One region of the Microbulbifer sp. ABE4_465 genome, then DNA from elsewhere that is predicted to be linked to it. Evidence: predicted binding sites of a transcription regulator. Region 1 holds the regulator's gene; each other region holds the start of a gene.
What was found. The regulator PhoB, encoded in region 1, activates phosphate uptake and scavenging genes when phosphate is short. The targets are predictions, from matches to a motif close to TGTCATAAANNTGTAACA.
Positions count from the first base shown of each region.

Region 2: a site for PhoB is predicted at 1,573-1,590, ahead of ACXAG1_RS12825 (PhoX family protein). Genes of this name have one in related genera too.
Region 3: a site for PhoB is predicted at 4,249-4,266, ahead of ACXAG1_RS05940 (ethylbenzene dehydrogenase-related protein). Genes of this name have one in related genera too.

Region 1 is NZ_JBSWXV010000008.1:128,903-135,324, forward strand. Features, by position in the region: gene ACXAG1_RS13475 (dicarboxylate/amino acid:cation symporter) at 1-152, opposite strand, end outside; gene ACXAG1_RS13480 (chorismate--pyruvate lyase family protein) at 505-1,080, shown strand; gene ubiA (4-hydroxybenzoate octaprenyltransferase) at 1,117-2,016, shown strand; gene phoB (phosphate regulon transcriptional regulator PhoB) at 2,147-2,851, shown strand; gene phoR (phosphate regulon sensor histidine kinase PhoR) at 3,150-4,469, shown strand; gene ACXAG1_RS13500 (hypothetical protein) at 4,546-4,908, opposite strand; gene ACXAG1_RS13505 (DUF938 domain-containing protein) at 4,976-5,590, opposite strand; gene yaaA (peroxide stress protein YaaA) at 5,609-6,388, opposite strand.
Region 2 is NZ_JBSWXV010000007.1:199,658-206,079, reverse strand. Features, by position in the region: gene ACXAG1_RS12830 (TonB-dependent receptor plug domain-containing protein) at 1-1,434, opposite strand, end outside; gene ACXAG1_RS12825 (PhoX family protein) at 1,710-3,662, shown strand; gene pstS (phosphate ABC transporter substrate-binding protein PstS) at 3,708-4,835, opposite strand; gene pstS (phosphate ABC transporter substrate-binding protein PstS) at 5,178-6,317, shown strand.
Region 3 is NZ_JBSWXV010000002.1:539,408-545,829, reverse strand. Features, by position in the region: gene pelA (pectate lyase) at 1-451, opposite strand, end outside; gene ACXAG1_RS05950 (PepSY-associated TM helix domain-containing protein) at 643-1,770, opposite strand; gene ACXAG1_RS05945 (TonB-dependent siderophore receptor) at 2,031-4,124, opposite strand; gene ACXAG1_RS05940 (ethylbenzene dehydrogenase-related protein) at 4,313-5,974, shown strand; gene ACXAG1_RS05935 (Lcl C-terminal domain-containing protein) at 5,971-6,422, shown strand, end outside.

The DNA.
Region 1 (6,422 bases):
CCGATGATGTCGAACAGGCCATTGGTGAGGTAATTGTTGATAAATCCGGTAACCGTCGCACCCAACACCTGGCTGGAATTGAGTACATTGAACAACAGGCCAAGCAAGATCCCCGTGATCATGGCCAGTACGATTTTTTTGGTAAGCCCCATGGTCCGTCCTAGTTATGAACCTGATGGTCATCAGGTTCGATACTTATTTTGTCATTAAGAAATCTGCGGTCCGGGAGAAGGTGTTGATGTTGTGTGCAGCCTTGCGAGACCTTCCGCGAGAGGGACCTCGCGGAAGAGCCCCCATGGATGGGTTCACGGGGGGCCGCCTAGGTCGTGTCTCGCAAGGCTGCACACGGCAGCAACACCGCCACCGAACTGGTTTCTTCCCCGAATCCAGCGCCACTATATCGGCAGCGCTCCAGCCGAGCAAAAACCATAACCATTCACCAAAGCCAGCGGTCAGGTACAATGCGGTTAATTCAAACCAGCAAAACCCCGCGCGGAGTCTGCGTTGTACCACTCCCCCTTTGAGGCCATCGGCGACTGGCACCCACAACCCCTCGAAAGCTTGCACGGCCACACCCCGCCGGACCACCTCCTGCCCTGGCTGCAACACAAAGGGTCCCTCACCGCCGCCCTCAAACACCTGAGCCACGGCGAGTTTAGCGTACAAATACTCAACCAGGGCTGGCACACACCCAACCTCGAAGAGCGCCGCGCCCTCAACCTCAAAGAGCGCAACCGCGCCCTGATCCGCGAAGTCCTGCTCTACGGCAGCGACACCCAGCCCTGGGTTTACGCCCGCAGCGTCCTTCCCGAGCGCACCCTCGCCGGCAAATCCCGCTACCTGCGCAGCCTCGACAACCGCCCCCTCGGCGAACTCCTGTTCAGCCAGCCGGACATCCGCCGTGGCCCCATCGTCCTCAATCAGCTAAAGCGCAATTCCCAGTGCCAGCTGGCGGAACTGGACCAGAGCGAAACCCACGCCTGGGGCCGCCGCTCCACCTTCTGGCTGCACGACAAACCCCTGCTGGTTGCAGAGACCTTCCTCAGCGGGTTCAATCCCCACAAACCGCCAATGACCTAATGATCTGAAGAGACAGGAAAGAATACGGGAACTGCCATGCAAGCCATTCGCCAACAAGTCCAGCAGCGCTTCGCGCAGCACTGGCCCAGTATCCAGCCCTATTGGCAACTGGCCCGGCTGGACAGGCCCATCGGCTCGCTGCTGTTGCTCTGGCCCACCTGGGCCGCGCTGTGGATTGCCGCAAAGGGCTGGCCGGGGCTGCACCTGTTTGTAGTGTTTACCCTGGGTGTGATTCTCACCCGCGCCGCCGGCTGTGCCATCAACGACTTCGCCGACCGCAACATCGACGGCCACGTAAAGCGCACCAACCAGCGCCCCCTCGCCACCGGCGCCGCCACCCCGAAAGGCGCACTGATGCTGTTCGCCGGCCTGATGCTGCTGGCATTTCTACTGGTGCTCACCACCAACAAGCTGACCATTCTGCTGTCGCTGCCGGCGCTGGCGCTGGCCTTCTGTTATCCCTTTGCCAAACGCTACACCCATCTGCCCCAGGTGGTGCTGGGTGCGGCGTTCAGTATGGGAATCCCCATGGCATTTGCCGCGGTCACCGATGAGGTACCGGCGGTGGCCTGGGTGCTGTTTACCGCCAACCTGCTGTGGACCGTGGCCTACGATACCTTTTATGCCATGGTGGACCGGGACGACGACCTGAAGATCGGCGTGAAGTCCACTGCCATCCTGTTCGGCGACATGGACCGGGTGATGACCGGCTGCCTGCAGGGCATGGTGATCCTGGCTCTGTTGATGCTGGGAGGGCGCGCGGATATGGGCCCCCTGTATTACGGCGGTGTTGCGGTAGCTGCCGGGCTGTTTTGCTACCAGCAGTGGCTGATTCGCGCACGGCAACGAGAAGCCTGCTTCAGGGCATTCCTGAACAATAATTGGGTGGGTATGGCGCTGTTTGCAGGCATATTTTCCCACTACCTGTGGAATTAAGCGCAGACACCGACCCGCAAGCCGCGCTTCCCGTACGGCTGTCATATTTTTGTCACTAAAGTGACGTTAAATGGCCACTCTAGAATAGTCAGTTAAATGACAATCACTTCAGTTAGGGTATGGCAGGCAGATGCACAGCAAGACGATCCTCATAGTCGACGACGAAGCCCCGGTGCGGGATATGTTACGGGTAGCACTGGAGATGGCGGATTACCGTTGTCTTGAGGCGGAAAATGCCCAGGCGGCCCACGCGCTGGTCATTGATGAGAAACCGGATCTGATTCTGCTGGACTGGATGCTGCCGGATGTTTCCGGGGTTGAGTTGGCCCGTCGCCTGAAGCGGGATGAGCTGACTTCTTCTCTGCCGATCATCATGCTCACTGCCAAGGGTGAGGAAGATCACAAGATCAAGGGTCTGGAGACCGGTGCGGACGATTACATTACCAAGCCGTTTTCACCGCGCGAGCTGGTTGCACGCCTGAAGGCGGTGTTGCGCCGCGCGGGCCCGAGCACGCCGGAGGAGCCGCTGACGGCGGGTGGCCTGGTGCTGGATCCAATCAGCCACCGGGTGACGATCAATGGCAATCCGGTGGATATGGGTCCGACCGAGTTCCGCCTGCTGACGTTTTTCCTGAGCCATCAGGAGCGCGCTTATACCCGCACCCAGTTGCTGGACCATGTGTGGGGTGGCAACGTGTATGTGGAAGAGCGCACCGTGGATGTTCACATCCGTCGCCTGCGCAAGGCCCTGACGGTGGATGGCCACGAGCGCTACATCCAGACCGTGCGCGGCACCGGCTACCGCTTTTCTGTACAGACCGCGGAAAGGGTGTAACCTACACCCAAGAATTGTAGAGGGCTCCGTAGCGAGTCCTGTGGCGGCCGAGCACCAGGTAAAAGTTTTTGAAAAAATTGTCGGGAACAATTTTCAGCAGCTTTAGCTGCCCGTAGGGCTGAGCACACGGATGTGCTCAGCTAAACCGCTGTGAATACTTCCCTGTACGCTGCGTCGGCGACATCCCTGTCGCCGACGCTTTCAAAAACGCTTACCCGGCACTCGACCTTCGCTTAGAACCTCGGTAGTTTTTCCAATTACCGGGTTTACCTACCTGAAACAAGATGGCCAAACCATCATGCTCGATCGCAGTATTGGCGAGTTTTCCCGCTTTATCATTATCGCCCTCGGCACCACCATTCTCGGTTTTGCCAGCGGCCACTGGTGGCTGGCGCTGTGCGCTGGTCTTGCCGCCTATGTTTTCTGGTTGCTGTGGCAACAAAATCAATTTGACCGCTGGCTCGCCAACGGCCGCCGCGGCCCGGCGCCGACGAATTTTGGTGTGTGGGGGGATATCACCGACGATTTCTACCGCATGCAGCGCCGCCACCGCAAAGAGAAGCAGAAGCTCCACGCGATGCTGCGGCGGGTGCAGGACAGTACCAGTGCATTGCGCGAGGGTATTGTGGCGCTGGAGGACGATGGCAATCTGGCGTGGTGGAACCCTGCCGCCGGGCAAATGTTGCGTTTACAGCCGGACGATGCGGGCCAGCCGTTGGTCAACTTTGTGCGCGACCCGCGTTTTGTCGAGCATATGTACGAGCGAATGAGCGGCGGCAAGCGGGCGAATCAGCAGCCGATTACGCTGCCGGCGCCGGGGGATGATTCGCGGATTCTGCAGGTGGAAGTTACGCGCTTCGGTCAGGATGAAGCGCTGGTGATTGTGCGGGATATTACCCGGCTGCATAACCTGGAGCAGATGCGGCGGGATTTTGTGGCGAATGTTTCTCACGAGCTGCGCACACCGCTGACGGTGATCGCGGGTTACCTGGAGACGCTGCAGATGAGTGGCCAGGCGCCGCGCAATTGGGACAGGCCCCTGGGGCAGATGAGTGAGCAGACGGTGCGTATGACCGGTCTGGTAAACGATCTGCTGTTGCTGGCGCGGCTGGAGACATCCGAGCGCGACAGTGGGCGCGACCGGGTGTCGGTGCGCGAGCTGATGGAACGGGTGGCTGGCGAAGCCCGCTCGCTGAGCGGTGAGCGGCATGAGATTTCTGTGGCCTGCGATGAGGACTGCACGATTACCGGGGACGCCGGTGAGCTGCACAGCGCCTTTGCCAACCTGGCGTTTAATGCGGTGAAGTACAGCCCGGATGGCGGACCGATTGAACTGCGCTGGCGCATGGATGCCAGCGGTGGGCATTTTTCGGTGAAGGATTCCGGTATCGGTATCGACCCGGTGCATATTCCGCGTCTGACGGAGCGCTTTTACCGGGTGGACGCCGGTCGCTCCCGCGAGAGCGGCGGCACCGGTCTGGGTCTGGCGATCGTCAAGCATGTGCTGTTACGCCACAGCGCCAACATGAACGTAACCAGTGTACCCGGCCGCGGCAGTACCTTTACCCTGAATTTCCCCCTGCAGAAGCTCACCCAGGCCAGCACCGCCACTAGCTGACGGCTACAAAACTGACTGCTATAAAAAAAGCCCCGAGAGGGGCTTTTTCGTTTCCAGCATGGAAAGACTTCAACGATTACTCCAGCTCTTGCAGCTGCCGGGACTCTCCCGCGGCGGTGTACTGCACTGGAGCATCCGGGGATACCCCCTCCGATTTGCGCTTTTCCACGGTGATATGCACCAGCTTGCGCGCGCTGTCGCGGATCAGGATATGTTCGCGGCCCTCGTCATCCACCGGCAGATTGCGTTCGCCCAAAAGCCCGTCGCGCAGGGCACGCAGCTGGGGTACATCCCGGTAGCGGTCCAGGTCCTTGGACAGCTTGTGCTTCATGCGCTCGGATTCGTGCAATGCAGCAGCGTATTCGCGATATTTACCGAAGAAAAACACGGCAGCAACAGCGGCGAAGATAGCGAGGGCGGTTTCTAACCATGGGGGCATAGTGATGTTTCCTTGTCCTGCGATTGTTCGTTTTTAACGCCCGCTGTAGGAGCCTCCCTGCAGGGTCCTACAAAGTGCGGTTCTCACTCATTTGCCACACCAACAACTGGTTGTTGGCAGGCAGGTAATTGTTTTCGATTCGCTGCAGCCCCTGGGCTGCCGCCAGCTGATCCAGCCACTCCAGATCGCGAATCCCGCGCAGTGGGTCCTGCTCTTTCAGCCACACATCAAAACCCGCATTGCCGGGACCAATATACTCGCCGGCGATTTTCACCGGGCCGTATACGATTAACTGACCACCGGGCTGCAATACCCGCGGCAGTTTATGGAAAAACGTGTCCACTGCGACGGCCGGCATAATATGCAGTGTATTGGCGGTAAACACCGTGTCCACCCGCAATTCGGGCCAGTCGCCGGTCACATCGAGCGCAACCGGTACCGGCAGGTTGGCCGCGGGGCGGTTGCCGAGCCAGGCCTGCACCTCGTGCAGGTTCTGCGGGCGCTCGGAGGTCTGCCAGGTGAGATGGGGCAGGCGCGGGGCGAAGTACACCGCGTGCTGGCCGGTGCCACTGCCGATTTCCAGCACATGACCGCTTGCGGCCAGCAGGCGTTGCAGCTGGTCGCAAATGGGTTCGCGATTGCGCGCGGTGGAGGGCGCGTCTGGTAGTTCGCTATCCGTCATGCTGTCCTGCCGCCCTCGTCAGGCCGGCTGTTCGTCGCGCAGGAACACCCAGTCGTTGCCATGGGAATGCTCTTCGCTGAAAGTGTAACCGGCAACATCAAAGTCTTTCAGCTGCTCGGCCCTCTTTACCCGGTTGTCGATGGCCCAGCGGCTCATCATGCCGCGGGCTTTTTTGGCGAAGAAACTGATCATCTTGTACTGGCCGTTTTTCCAGTCCTTGAAATGCGGGGTAATAATTTCCCCCTGCAGTTTCTTTTTCTGCACGGATTTGAAGTACTCGTTGGAGGCCAGGTTCACCAGCTCCTTGCTCTTGAGTGCCTGCAGCTGAGTATTCAGCGCCTCGGTAATCTTGCCATCCCAGAATTCATACAGGTTCTTGCCGCCGCTGTTGGCAAACTTAGTGCCCATCTCCAGCCGATAGGGCTGCATCAAGTCCAGGGGGCGCAGCAGGCCGTAGAGGCCGGAAAGCATGCGCAGGTGCTTTTGCGCAAAGGCAAAATCCCGCTTGCCCAGGGTTTCCGCTTCGAGTCCGGTATACACATCGCCCTTGAAAGCGAGCAGGGCAGGGCGGGCATTGTTGTCGGTGAACGGGCGCTTCCAGCTGTGGAAGCGGTCGTAGTTCAGAACCCCCAGCTTGTCCGAGATCTTCATCAGACTCGAGATATCCTGCGGACTCAGGGCCTTCAGCTCCTTGATCAGCGCCGCGGACTCCTTGAGAAAATCCGGCTGGGTGGTGTCCAGTGCGGGGATTTCACTATCAAAATCGAGGGTTTTTGCGGGGGAGATAACGATAAGCATAGGGGAACTCGAAAGCGGTCAATGACTTGCGTCA
Region 2 (6,422 bases), on a different contig from region 1:
GGTGCGCGCAACAGAGGCGGTCACACGGTTGTCGTCATCCATGTCCCAGCGCAAGCTCATGGATGGCAGCAGTTCATTGCTATCGCTTTTCGCGCTGCCATCTTCGTTGGAAACTTCGCGCTCGTAAATGTCATAGCGCAGACCACCTTCCAGGCTCAGGTTCTCCGCCATATCAAAGGTCAGCTTGGCGTATGGCGCAACGCGCGTTTCCTCGATATCGGCATCCACATCGAAGAAGCCCGCTTGCAGACCGGTGCGCTCGCTGGCGCCATAGGAGAGACCGGTTTTCAGCTCGGTCGCACCCAGGGCGATTTTATAGCTGCCTTCCAGGGAGTAGTTCTTGTCTTCGATAAACAGGACTTCATCGCCCTCTTCCACACCTTCGGAAACTCCGTCGTCAAACTCTTCTTCAGTTTCGAAGTTGACGGTGTCTTCCTTGAATTGGGAAAGAGCCGCAGAAAGCTCCAGCTCACCGGAACCCAGTGCGGTGACGTACACACCGTCGATACCCCAGCTGGTCTGATCAATCTGCTCTTCCTGAGTAGCGATTGCCACCAGATCACCCTCGGTGCGGCTGATCACATCACCTTCGTATTCGGTAACCAGCTCGTTTTCGGTGCGGTCGGTAAATACGTAGTAGGCGTTGAAACGCACCTCGGAGGTGTCGTCCAGCTGGAAGCCGAGAGAACCGTTCAGAGAGTTATCGTTACCATCGCGGGTGTCCTCTTCGAAGGCATAACCTTCCAGAACTTCCTCATCGAAGTAGGCTTCGGTCTTGCGCTTGGGGTTAAAGCGCTCCTGAATGTTCGCACCCAGCCAGAAGTCATAACTCTCACCGGCATGCGCGATGGCGGCGGAGCCAATGGTGCGGAAATCTTCAGAGTCGGCGTAGTAAGTGCTACCCAGGCGGGTAGTAATACCTTCCAGTTTGGCGCCATCTTTCAGGATCACGTTCAGAGAGCCAGCGACGCCCTGAGAAGTCATGTCCGCAGACGGAGAGCGGATGATTTCGATACGCTCAACCAGCTCGGAGGGGATGCGATCAACAAAGAAGGTGCGGTCTGCGCCCTGGCCCGGGATCGGACGGCCATTGATCAGAACTTCAGTGTACTCGGCGTTCATACCACGCAGCTGTACCGCGTCGTACTCAAGAACATCAGAAGTGAAGGCAACACCCGGGGTGCGCTTGAGCATTTCACCAACGGTCAGGGGCTCGAAGCGCTGAAAGAAGTCCAGGTCGAAAGACAGTGTCGGGTTAATGTCGTCGGTGCGATCGCGGTACACGTTAGTACCGGTGACAACGATCTCCTCAACTCCGGAGCTCGCGCTCATTGCGACAGATTCATTGGCCGCACTCTGGGCGGTAGCATTGACACTGATGATAGCTGCGGCAAGAGGCGCCACCATCTTCAAATTAAATACAGGCTTAGTCATAGTTCCCCGTCCCCATTATGGAATTGGCTGTAATACAAGAAGCAGTTGCACGACCGGCGCTATGACGTGAAAAACCATGCCCGGCCTGTTGATTTGTGCGCGCAGGCTAGACTTGGCATGTGAAATTTGCGTTACCGTTTTTTTAAATTTGTCATATTGCGCCTGTAATCTTGCTCTCGAATTCGCGAACCAATTCCCGACAACACAGGCGCAGCGAACGTTTCCGGCCTATTGCTGCCACCTGAAAGGGAAGTGAACCAAATGGTGAATAATTTATGACAAGCCCCACAGATGACGTCGCCAGCAACGAGCAGCCCGCCAGCCTGACCCGCCGCACCCTGTTCAAAGCCATCGGCGCTGCCACCGCAGCAACAACGGGTGCCGCCCTGCTGCCTGGTTGCGGTGAGCAGAAGAAGGCATCCACACAGAATCTGGGATTTTCAGAAATTCCCCACAAGCTCGACTTTAAACACCACCTTCCGGAGGACTACAGCGCCGACCTGTTACTGCGCTGGGGCGATCCACTGGATGCCTTCGCCGAATCCTTTTCTCCGCACAAGCTCGACGCCAGGGAGCAGTCCCGCCGCTTCGGCTACAACAACGACTTCATTGCGTTTATGCCACTGGATCCCGAAGCCGCCCCCGGCGATCGCGACGCGCACAGCCGGAGTAACAACAGCGCGCGGGGGCTGCTGTGTGTCAATCACGAGTACACACAGCCGCATCTGATGTTTGCGGGATACACCGAGGCCAGTTCGGTGCGCGGCACCAGTGACGCGCATGTCGCAGTGGAACAGCAGGCCTGCGGCCACAGCGTGGTAGAGATCGAGTTGACCGAGGACGGCTGGCAGCCGGTACTGGGCAGCCCGTATAACCGGCGTATTACCCTGAGCACCGCGATGGACATCGTCGGCGCCGCCGCCGGCGACAAGCGCCTGCAAACCAGTGAAGACCCAAGTGGTACCCAGGTATTTGGCACCGTGGGCAACTGCGCAGGCGGCAAAACGCCCTGGGGCACGGTACTGATCGCCGAGGAAGGTTTTGGCGGCGCCTTTCAGGGCGACCCGGACAACGTGGCGGACGAGGTGGAAGCGCGTAATCACCACGCCTTTGGCATCGAGGAAGGCAACCGCAACTGGGGAGACTACGACCGCCGATTTGACATCACCGTCGAGCCCAATGAGCCCAATCGCTTCGGCTGGATGGTGGAATTCGACCCCTACGACCCGGATTCCAAGCCCCGCAAGTTGACCAGCCTCGGCCGTTTTGAGCACGAAGGTTTTACCGTGGTCAGCAAACCCGGGGAACCTATCGTGGCGTACGGCGGCGACGACGACGAACACCAGTTTGTGTACCGGTTTGTCTCAAGCGATGTTTATCGACCCGGCGAAAACACCCACAACCGTAAACTGATGACCGAGGGCACACTGTACGCCGGCCAATTCAGGGAAGGTGGCGCCGGCACCTGGCTGCCACTGGTTTTTGGACAGGGCCCACTCACACCGGAGAATGGCTTCCGCAACCAGGCGGACGTACTGATCGACTGCCGCCGCGCGGCCAGGTTGATGGGGGCCACCCCCATGGACCGCCCGGAAGATGTCGAAACCAACCCGGTGAATGACTGCACCTATGTGATGCTCACAAAAAACAAAAGGCGCAAACCCGGGGATGAAAACCCGGCCAACCCCCGTGCGCGCAATACTGCCGGCCACGTACTGGAAATCGTGCCGCCCGGGCGCAGCGGGCTGCGCGACCACGCCAGTGACACCTTTCAGTGGAATACCTTTCTACTCGGCGGTAACCCCAATGCGGAAGACCCGGCCGAACGCGGTGCTTACGGCCAACAGCAAGCAGGCAATATTTCCGCCCACGGTTGGTTCGCCAACCCGGACAATGTGGCCTTCGATCAACTGGGGAATATGTGGATCGCAACGGATGGCTGCGAAGATTTCGGTTTTCACGATGGCCTCTGGGCCATGGCGACCGAGGGTGAGCTTCGCGCAGCACCCAAGCACTTTTTCGGCTGCCCGGTAGGTGGCGAAATCTGCGGCCCTGAATTCACTCCGGACGGTAAAACCCTGTTCGTCGCGGTGCAACACCCGGCGGATGCGGATAACTCCACCTTCGACAACCCCCTGCACCGCTGGCCGGACAACGATCCCAAACTGCCGCCGCGTCCGTCGGTGCTTGCGATCCGCCGCAACGACGGGGGCAGTGTCGGCAGCTGACCGCGCATGCGCAGTCAGCTCACGGGCCGTTACCGCTGCGGTACATTATTGCGGCTGTGGTAGCGGCCCGCTGGCGCCGCGGGAATCGAAATATTCGAGAAGTTTCCTACGGCCACTTTCCGGAAAGGGGATATAACCCATTTCTTCCACAACTTCCTGACCCTCACCCAGGCCGTAGTGCACCATCGCATTCATCGCCGGAAACACATCCGGATTGCGATAGGATTTACGCATGATCAGCCAGGAAAAGCTGATTATCGGATACCCGTTTTCGCCGCCGGGGTCGGCAATGTTTTGCCGGGTCAGATGTCCCTCAAAACTGCTCAGTGCAGACTGGAAGCTCGCCGGTCCTGGTGCAACCATATTGCCCGCACGATTTTCCAGCGATGCCATGGCAAGTTTCGCATTGTCTGCGTAGGCGTATTGCACGTAGCCAATCGCACCGGGCACCGAGCCGACCATTCTGGCGATACCGGCGTTGCCCCGAGCGCGTATCAGACTGCCACTGTCCTTCAGCTCGGATGGCCACTGAGGGTCTTTTGAAGCGCCGATTTTTTCGGCAAAGTGCTGACTATACGCTTCGATATGCCGGCTCATATGCAGCGTCGTACCACTGGCCTCGGCGCGCGCCACAAACGTTATTTTCCGGTCTGGCAGGTCTTCACCCGGGTTGCTTTTTTGCACCAGTGGATCGTTCCACTGACGGATATCCCCGAGCAGAATTTTCGCCAACACCTCGCGAGACAGCTTCAGCTGCTCCACGCCCTCAAGGTTGTAGATAAACACAATAGCGCCGGCGGCCATCGGCAACTGTAGGACGCCGCCCTCCACCCGCTGTATGCGTTCGTCATCCAGTGGGTAATCGGAACCGGCAAAATCGATTCGCCCCTGCATAAAGTTGGTGATTCCGGCGCCACTACCAATACTCTGGTAGTCCACCTGGAATTGCTGTTCTTTCTTGTACAGGTCCCTGAACCAGCGCAGATACAGTGGTGCCGGGAAACTGGCGCCAGCGCCAAGTATGCGCGCACGGCCGTCGATATTATCGTCGTGCCGGCTTTGCGAGATATCCTTGAACAGAGAGATACCCACCGCCACGAGCACGGCGATAAGCGCCAACAGCAGTATCAGCTGTAGCGATCGATTGGGAGCTATATTTCTGCGCCGGTTCATCCGAGTACCATGCTTATTAAATTCCTTTTGTGCAGCACTTCACCACGAAGAAAAGGATCACTAGATCTTTGTATAGCAAAGGCTCGCGAGGAACCCGGCAGATGCAATGCGATTGCCCGGGAAAATCAACTGATCGCAACAATTCGGTCACACCAGGGTAACAATTGACGGTTAAATTGGCATACCTGTACAAGTTCACATAATTGCAACAATCTTTGTGCACCTTGCGCACTGGCTTAACTAGTATCTACGGAAGTGCGTACCTAACGGCTGCTTGCCGCACTTAACTACCTGACGTGGCTTTGCTCACGGATGCTTTCCACATTCATCAAAAGGCCTAGCATGATGTTCACGCTGTCAATTCTGAAACGATTCAATCGCGCGCTTTGCGCCGGCACCGGGATTCTACTTACCGCGACGATGATTACTGCCTGTTCCGGCGGTTCATCCGACGGAAAAAGCAGCTCCGACGCCACAGGTGGGAACACACCAGGTGATAGTGGCAGCGTGCAGCTGAATGGTTCCGGCGCCAGCTTTCCCTTTCCCATTTACTCCAAGTGGTTCAAGGACTTCTCTCGCAACGAGAGCGGAATCCGTGTGGACTACCAGGCCAAGGGAAGCGGTGCAGGTATTCAGGACTTCATCAACGGCGTAGTGGATTTCGCCGCATCCGATGCCGCTATGAAAGAAGATGAAATCGCCAAGGTACAAAAAGGTGCAGTGCTACTGCCGATGACCGCAGGTGAAGTAGTACTGGCATACAACCTCGAAGGTGTGAAAGCGCTCAAACTGCCCCGGGATGTATATCCGGAAATATTCCTGGGCAAGATCGACCGCTGGAACGACCCGAAGATCACTGCCGCCAACCCGGGCATCGAACTCCCTGACACAAAAATCACGGTAGTCACCCGCTCGGACTCCTCCGGTACCTCTTACGTATTTACCGGTCATCTGAGCGCTGTCAACGCCGACTTCAAGTCCGCTGTAGGCCAGGCCAAGGCACCCAATTGGCCGAATAGTGCCAATTTCGTCAAGGCTCCTAAAAACGACGGTATTGCCGCGCAAATCAAACAGACTCCAGGCGCTATCGGCTATGTGGAGTACGGTTTTGCCAAGCTGACCGGCCTGCCCGTAGCGCAGCTCGAGAACAAAGCCGGTGAATTCGTATCGCCAGGACCGGAAGCGGGTATTGCCGCACTCGCCAGTGCCGAATTTCCGCAAGGCAATCTTCCAGGCACCGAGATTCCAAATCTGATCGTGTGGGTCACTGACCCGGCCGGTGCAAACGCCTACCCGATCGCCAGCTTTACTTGGCTGCTGGTGTACGCCGACCAAGACGACCAGAAAGCCGCGGCGATGCAGAAGCTGGTGGAATATATGCTGAGCGATGAGGCGCAGAATCAGGCGGATAGCCTGGGCTACATCCCCCTGCCACAGAATGTGCGCGCGAAGGTGCGCGAGGCTGCAAAACATATCCAGTAAAGGTGGCAACACAGATATCGGCCACCATTAGATTCAGATAATGCCCCGACCCGGAAAATCCAGTCGGGGCATTCTGTTTATTGACCAGCAATTTAGAAATTCAGA
Region 3 (6,422 bases), on a different contig from region 1:
CGTTGCAGGCATTGACCATCACCCAGAACTGGATACTGGTGGCGTAGTTATCAAAAGTGGGGATATAGCTTTTTTCGGTGCCGTAGTACTGACCCGGCTCGCGGGGTTCCCGCATATCGGTGCGCTTGGACCAGCCGCCGGACGGGGTCTGGTAGGTGAGCAGGCTGTCGGCCAGCGCCCTGCCCTCATCACTGGCGATATAGTCGCGATCGTAGAGCGCTTTTTTGACGTCGAAGCCAAACAGCTTGGCCTTGGTGGGCTTGGTGCTTTTCTCGATCCCGGCCGCCTTGCGCTCCGCCGCCAGCGCGTTCTGGTCCAATTCGTAAAAGAAGCGGGAGAGTGCCCGGTAGTCTTCCATATTGCTGGCGGGCTTGTGGGCGAGCGCGGTTTCGGCTTCCAAACTGCAACCACCGGAGAACATCAGCAGAAGGCCGAGGGAAAACGTGCGCACGGCGCCGATCCATTGAACAGGCTTAACTGGTCGCAAGGTCATGATTGGGGCTCGCTATTGTTCCTGTCAGGCAGAATTTCATTATTTGGTAAGGCCAAACGATGGTAGCAAAAGCCCCGCAGGGAGGAAACAGGCACAAAAAAGCCGGGACTGGCCCGGCTTGAAGGATGCACAGCTATTGAATCGCGGGGTCAGGCGGTGGCGCCTGCCAGGGCCGCCGCCTTCGCGCGTTTCTTCACGCGGGCATTGCGGCGCTTTTCGCGGCGCTGGTACCAGATGTACACACCGGTGATGGACAGCAGTAGCGGCGACAGTCCGATCACACACCACAGGATCTTGCTCACCAGGCCGGCAAAGTTACCGAAGTGCAGGCGGCGGTAGCTATCCACAATCACCGCACCCACAGAGGCGTCGCGGATATCGTAGCTGAGCATATGCTCGCCGCTCTGGGCGTTGTAAGTGACGTTACTAGCGTATTCGCTGATCAGCGGATTGCCGGTGTGGACGTCGCCCCAGAAGGTGAAGTTGGCACCCGGCTCCCAGGGGAAGGAGATGTAGGTGGTCTCGAAGTTCTGGATACGGTTGCCGGTATCGTCCATCAGCCCCTGCAGGGAGAGGTCGTCGTTGTATAGGCGCTCGGCCATCTTGTAGTGCTCGTGACCGTCCGCGTGCTCTTCCAGCTCGTGGGCGAAGTGGGTGATGTTCCACCAGGCACCGGTAAAGCCGAGGATCAGCAGGATGGGGGCGCCGATAATACCGGTCATTTTATGCAGATCGGAGAAGTACACGATCATGCGCGCGCTCCAGCGCAGGGTGAAAAAGTTCTTCCAGAATTTGCGGTACAGAATAAAACCGGTGATGCCGAGCAGACACAGGAGAATGGAGAAGACACTGGTGATCAGCATGCCCCAGTCGCCCATCAGCAGTGTGTAATGCAGGTCCAGCAACCAGTTGGTGAGGTCATCGGTCAAACCGGTGGGGCCGCGCAGGGGCTCGCCGGAGTACTGGTCCATCAGCGCGAAGGTCCAGTCGTCGGTGCCGTACTTCATGGTGTAGACCACGTCCGCGCGGTCGTTGTCCTGAAACAGTGCCCAGCCGGTAACTTCGTAATCCGGGAAGTTCCGGTGCATGGACGCTTCCAGCGCATCCAGGCTCAGGCGCTCGCGCCCGGCCGAATCCACCCGCACCACATCTGCCGCCAGCATGGTGTCGATTTCATGCTTGAACACCAGGATGCTGCCGGTGATACAGATGACCAGCAGCGGGACAAAAGCGGCCAGTGCCATCCAGCTGTGCAGTTTGAACAGGGTTTTATTCATAATTTTTGAATGCTTGAAATGCGCGTATTCGAATATCAGCGGAGGGCAGCATCACTGGACAGGCACAGGGCTGACCAATATGCGGGTTACAGCTTAGACGGCAGTCTAGTCCTCTATTGCATCAAATACAACGTATTCTCATTTAGCTTTTATCAATCGACGCCATACAAGATATAAATGGCGGTTGCCTTACAAAAAAGCCGGACAAACCACTGGTTTGCCCGGCTTTTTTTAACTCACCTGACGGCGATGGTTCGATATCAGAAGCTGTACTGGAACGATACCTGACCGTGACGCGGCGCACCGTAGATGGCACCGTAGGCCAGACCTTCCACGTACTTCTCGTCGAACAGGTTGTTGATGTTGAATCGAACAGTCGCGGACTCGCTCACTTCATAAGACGCGAAGGCGTCCGCGCGGAAGAAGGCGTCCTGCTCGGCGTAGCTACCGATAATATCGGACTGCCAGCGACCGTTCACACCCACTCGCAACTGCGGCACGGCATCCAGGCGAGTATCAAAACGTACCAGGGCGGTGGTGCGCGGTACCCATTCGTAGATGTCGTTGCCGTCCGGGCCGGTCAGGTCCAGATGGGTCAGCCCCACGGTCAGGTTCGCGTTGTCGGTTACCTGGCCGACCGCTTCGATCTCAAAACCCTCGGACTTCACGTCTTTGGGGGCATACCAGGAAGTGCCATCGATTTCGCCAGCGTAAGTCGCCAGGCCCTGCTGCTCTGCACTGAATACCGCAGCAGTGGTCAGCAGGCGGCTGTCGAACCACTCGGCCTTGACCCCGGCTTCCATATTCACGCCCTTCATCGGGTCCAGATAGACACGGTTGATATCGGTCTGGTCCTGATTCTGGAAAATATCGGAGTAGGAAACGTAGCCGAGAATATTGTCGGTGAAGTCGTAGGTCAGCCCCATATACGGGCTGGTCTCTTCGGTATCCGGGTAGTAGGTCTGGGATACACCACCGCCGTAAATAGAGCTACCTTCGCGCGCCAGCTTGATGGAGTTCACCCCCACGATCGCATTGAGCGCATCGGTAATGCTCAGGCGTGCCGCAGCGTAGAGACGGGTCAGTTCCTGCTCACCGGCGGACGCGGGGGACATCTCACCCCATGTGGGCTCCGGATAATCCTTTCCACCATTCGGAATGGGAAGCGGAAGAAACATTTGCTCGTCCGGAGCCGGCGCAGAACTAGAAGCGGTCTCCTTCATTGAGTGGCTGATTCCGGCAATCAGGGTGTGCTCCTGACCAAAGGCATTGAATGCGCCGGTCAGGTTCGCGTCCAGCAGATCGTTGGTGCTGTCGGTGGCTCCGCGATACGGCCAGCCTACCGGTCCGGTGCCGTCTTCATTGATGTAGCTACCCCACGCGTAGAGAAGCTTGGATTGAGTTTCGTTCTCGTGCCGGTTGTAGGTGAACTTGGCCTCCCAGCCCTCTGGCAGCTGGTGGGTATATTCAACAAACGCGGTTTTGGATTCGGTGTCCCAGTAGGCCCAGTCAGCGGCGGTGGAAGTGGAGGTATCGAAGTCCGCCATGCTGCCGTCTGCGCGGAACAGAATCAATGAGCCCCACATCGGGGAATCCTGCTTGTCATCGCGAATGGTCACACCGGCAGTCAGTACACCGTTGGTGCCGATCTGGCCGTCCACTACACCGTACAGGGACATCTTCTCATCGTGCTGGTCACGGATGTGAGAGTCCTTGTCTTCGTAAGCAACAACCACACGGCCGGCCCAGCTGCCATCTTCGGTCAGCACCTGGTTGTAGTCTGCTGCGGCACGTTTGTAGCCGTAGGAGCCACCGCGGAAATCGACGATGCCACCGGTTTCATTGGTCGGGCGCTTGCGCACATAGTTGATGGTGCCGGAGGCGTTGCCCACACCGGTCAGCAGGCCGTTGGCGCCGCGGATCAACTCAATCTTTTCAAACAGGAAGGTATCCAGCTGGCCAACTACAGTACCGAAGTCGTTGGTCATACCGAGGCCGTCGACCTGGGTAAGCTGGATCTCGAAGCCACGGGAGTTATAGGTAGCGCGGTTGGTTTCGTACTGATCAACGTTGACACCGGTGCTCAGCTCCAGGGCGTCATTGGCGCCGGTCACGCCGAAGTCTTCCATGGTGCGCTGATCGACGATGCTGATGGACTGAGGAGTATCCTTGATGGCCAGCGCCAGGCCAGTGGCACCGCGGCTTACGCGCTTTTCGCGCACTCCAACTACGGTCATCTCTTCAATGGCGGTTGCACTCGCCTCACTTTCCCCTTCAGCGGCGATGGCGCTATTGGCTGCGGCCAGTGCGACAGCCAGCAGAGAGCTGGCGAATATACGTGGATTTGATTGCATTATTGAGCCCCCAGGAACTACCCCTTGAATTTGGAACGGGAGTCTAATGAACCGCAACCCGTAATGCAATGAATTCTCATTTAGATTTTATCGTGAAAAGTCATTTGGTGTTCTGACCGGCCAGTGTCATTGAATTGCCATCTGGCCTGTTTAGTCTGCCGCCCTTTGAGAGCCGGACGGGAGAGGACGTGGCCGCCAACCGCAAAAGCCTGCGCTGGATTCTGCTGCACGGAGCTGCCGGCGTTGCGGTGCTGTGCAGCCTGCTGAGTGGATTGCGCATTGCCAGTCTCTCTCGCCCGGAAGTCGCCCGATTTGAAGAGCTGCTCCCCCAGGGGCAGGTGATCGGACTGCACTTCCTTAGCGCAGTGGCGGTCACCCTGGTCGCCATCCTTTATGTCGTCCACCGCTTGCTGGCAGCCTACCGCGCGCGCGATTGCCGAACCTCAACCTCTGCCACGACCCGGCGCTGGCCGGGCTGGCAGCGGGCGATTATCCGCGCGGGATACCCGGTTCTGCTGTTGTCGCTGGGGAGCGGCTGGCTGCTGTTTGCGGGCACGGCAGGTATGGAGTGGAGCCTGCGCGACTGGCACTACCTGGGTGCCATCGGGATGCTCGCATATATCGCGCTACACGCCGGGCTCTACCTGGTGCGCTGGGGCCGAAAGTCCCTAGTGCGAATTTGCCTTCCTCAGGCAGGGCAGCGATCTCCCGGACGCCTGCTCGTCGGCGGCGGACTAGTCACCGCCACCCTGCTGATGCTTTTAAGTGGCTGGCTGCTAACTCACGGCCAGAGCCAGGTCCCGCTGCTGGTCGCGCAGATTCCACTTATCGACCCCGATCATTCCCCCATCGAGATCGACGGTCGCGCCGATGAACCCCAGTGGCAGCGGGCAATGCCAATCACGGTTTACACCGACGGCGGTGCCAACTTCGATGACGGCGCCACCGAGGTCACCCTGCGGGCACTTACCAACGGCGAAGAATTTTTTCTGTCCGCCCGCTGGCGGGATGCCACCCGCAGCCTGGTGCACCTGCCACTGCTGAAAACAGAAAATGGCTGGGAGGTGCAGCAACAGGGTTTCCACAATTTCGATGAAACCCGCCACTACGAAGACAAATTTGCCGTGCTGCTGTCCTCCAGCTGCGCTTTCGGCGCTGCCGGCACTGCGCACCTGGGGCGCAAACCGCTATCCGAGCGCCCGGCCAACTGGCATGGCAAGGGTTACCACTACAGCAGTGACGGGCAACTGCACGACCTTTGGCACTGGAAGGCGGTGCGCACCAACGACATGTATCTCGCCGACGACAACTTTATCGGCCCGCCGGATCAGGTGCGCCCGGGAGAGCGCCGCTATACCGCCGGTTACCAGCAAGACGGCAAGGAGTCCGGTGCTTACGTGATGAACTGGCAGTGGTACAAGCCCAGCATCATAGTACCCAAACGCCTGCCCATAGATCCGGTGCAACTGGCAGCGCTGCAAACAGGCCAAAATAAACACGACAGTAAATACCAAAACGAAAAAGCGGAGTGGGTAATCCCCTGGTTTGACTACCAGCCCTACTCCGCCGCGCAGGACGCGCGCTATCCGGCCGGCACGGTCATGCCGTCGGTGATGTACAACTCCAATCGCTTTGAAGGGGACCGCGCCGATGTGCGTGCCCGCGGCGTATGGAAAGATGGCTACTGGCATCTGGAAATTGCGCGCAAGCGGATTACCGGCTCCACGCTGGACGTGCCGATTGCCGATGGCACCTGCCTGTGGGTCTCGGCCTTCGATCACTCGCAGATTGCTCACACCCGCCACACCCGTGCGATCCGCCTGCAATTTTTCGAGGAGCCGGCGCGATGAAAGTCTGGCAACGCTCGCTTGTGCTTTTTTTACTGTCGGCCGGTGTGCTGCTTACGGCAGCGCTGCATCAACCGGAAGATCCCGTACCGGTTCCATACCATTTCACAAAAATAGATTCCTCTGGTGTACCGCTACCTAACTGGGCAGGCCCCTGGTCCTGCGTGTGCGACAGTCGCAGTAGTCTTTTGTGGGAAGTGAAAACCGACAGTGAAAATATTCACGATGGCCTTTGGACCTACTCCTGGTATCGGGAACAGGTCCACCAGAGCGAGGGGCTCACTACAGTATCCACTTCCGCTTCGAGAAAACAGACGGCGATTGGCACACCCAACAATGGCGACTGCTATTTCGAAGAAGAACGCTGCGATACCGCCGACCTGATCCGGCGCACCCGCGAAGAGACGTTGTGTGGTGCACAGGACTGGCGACTGCCCACCGCTGGTGAACT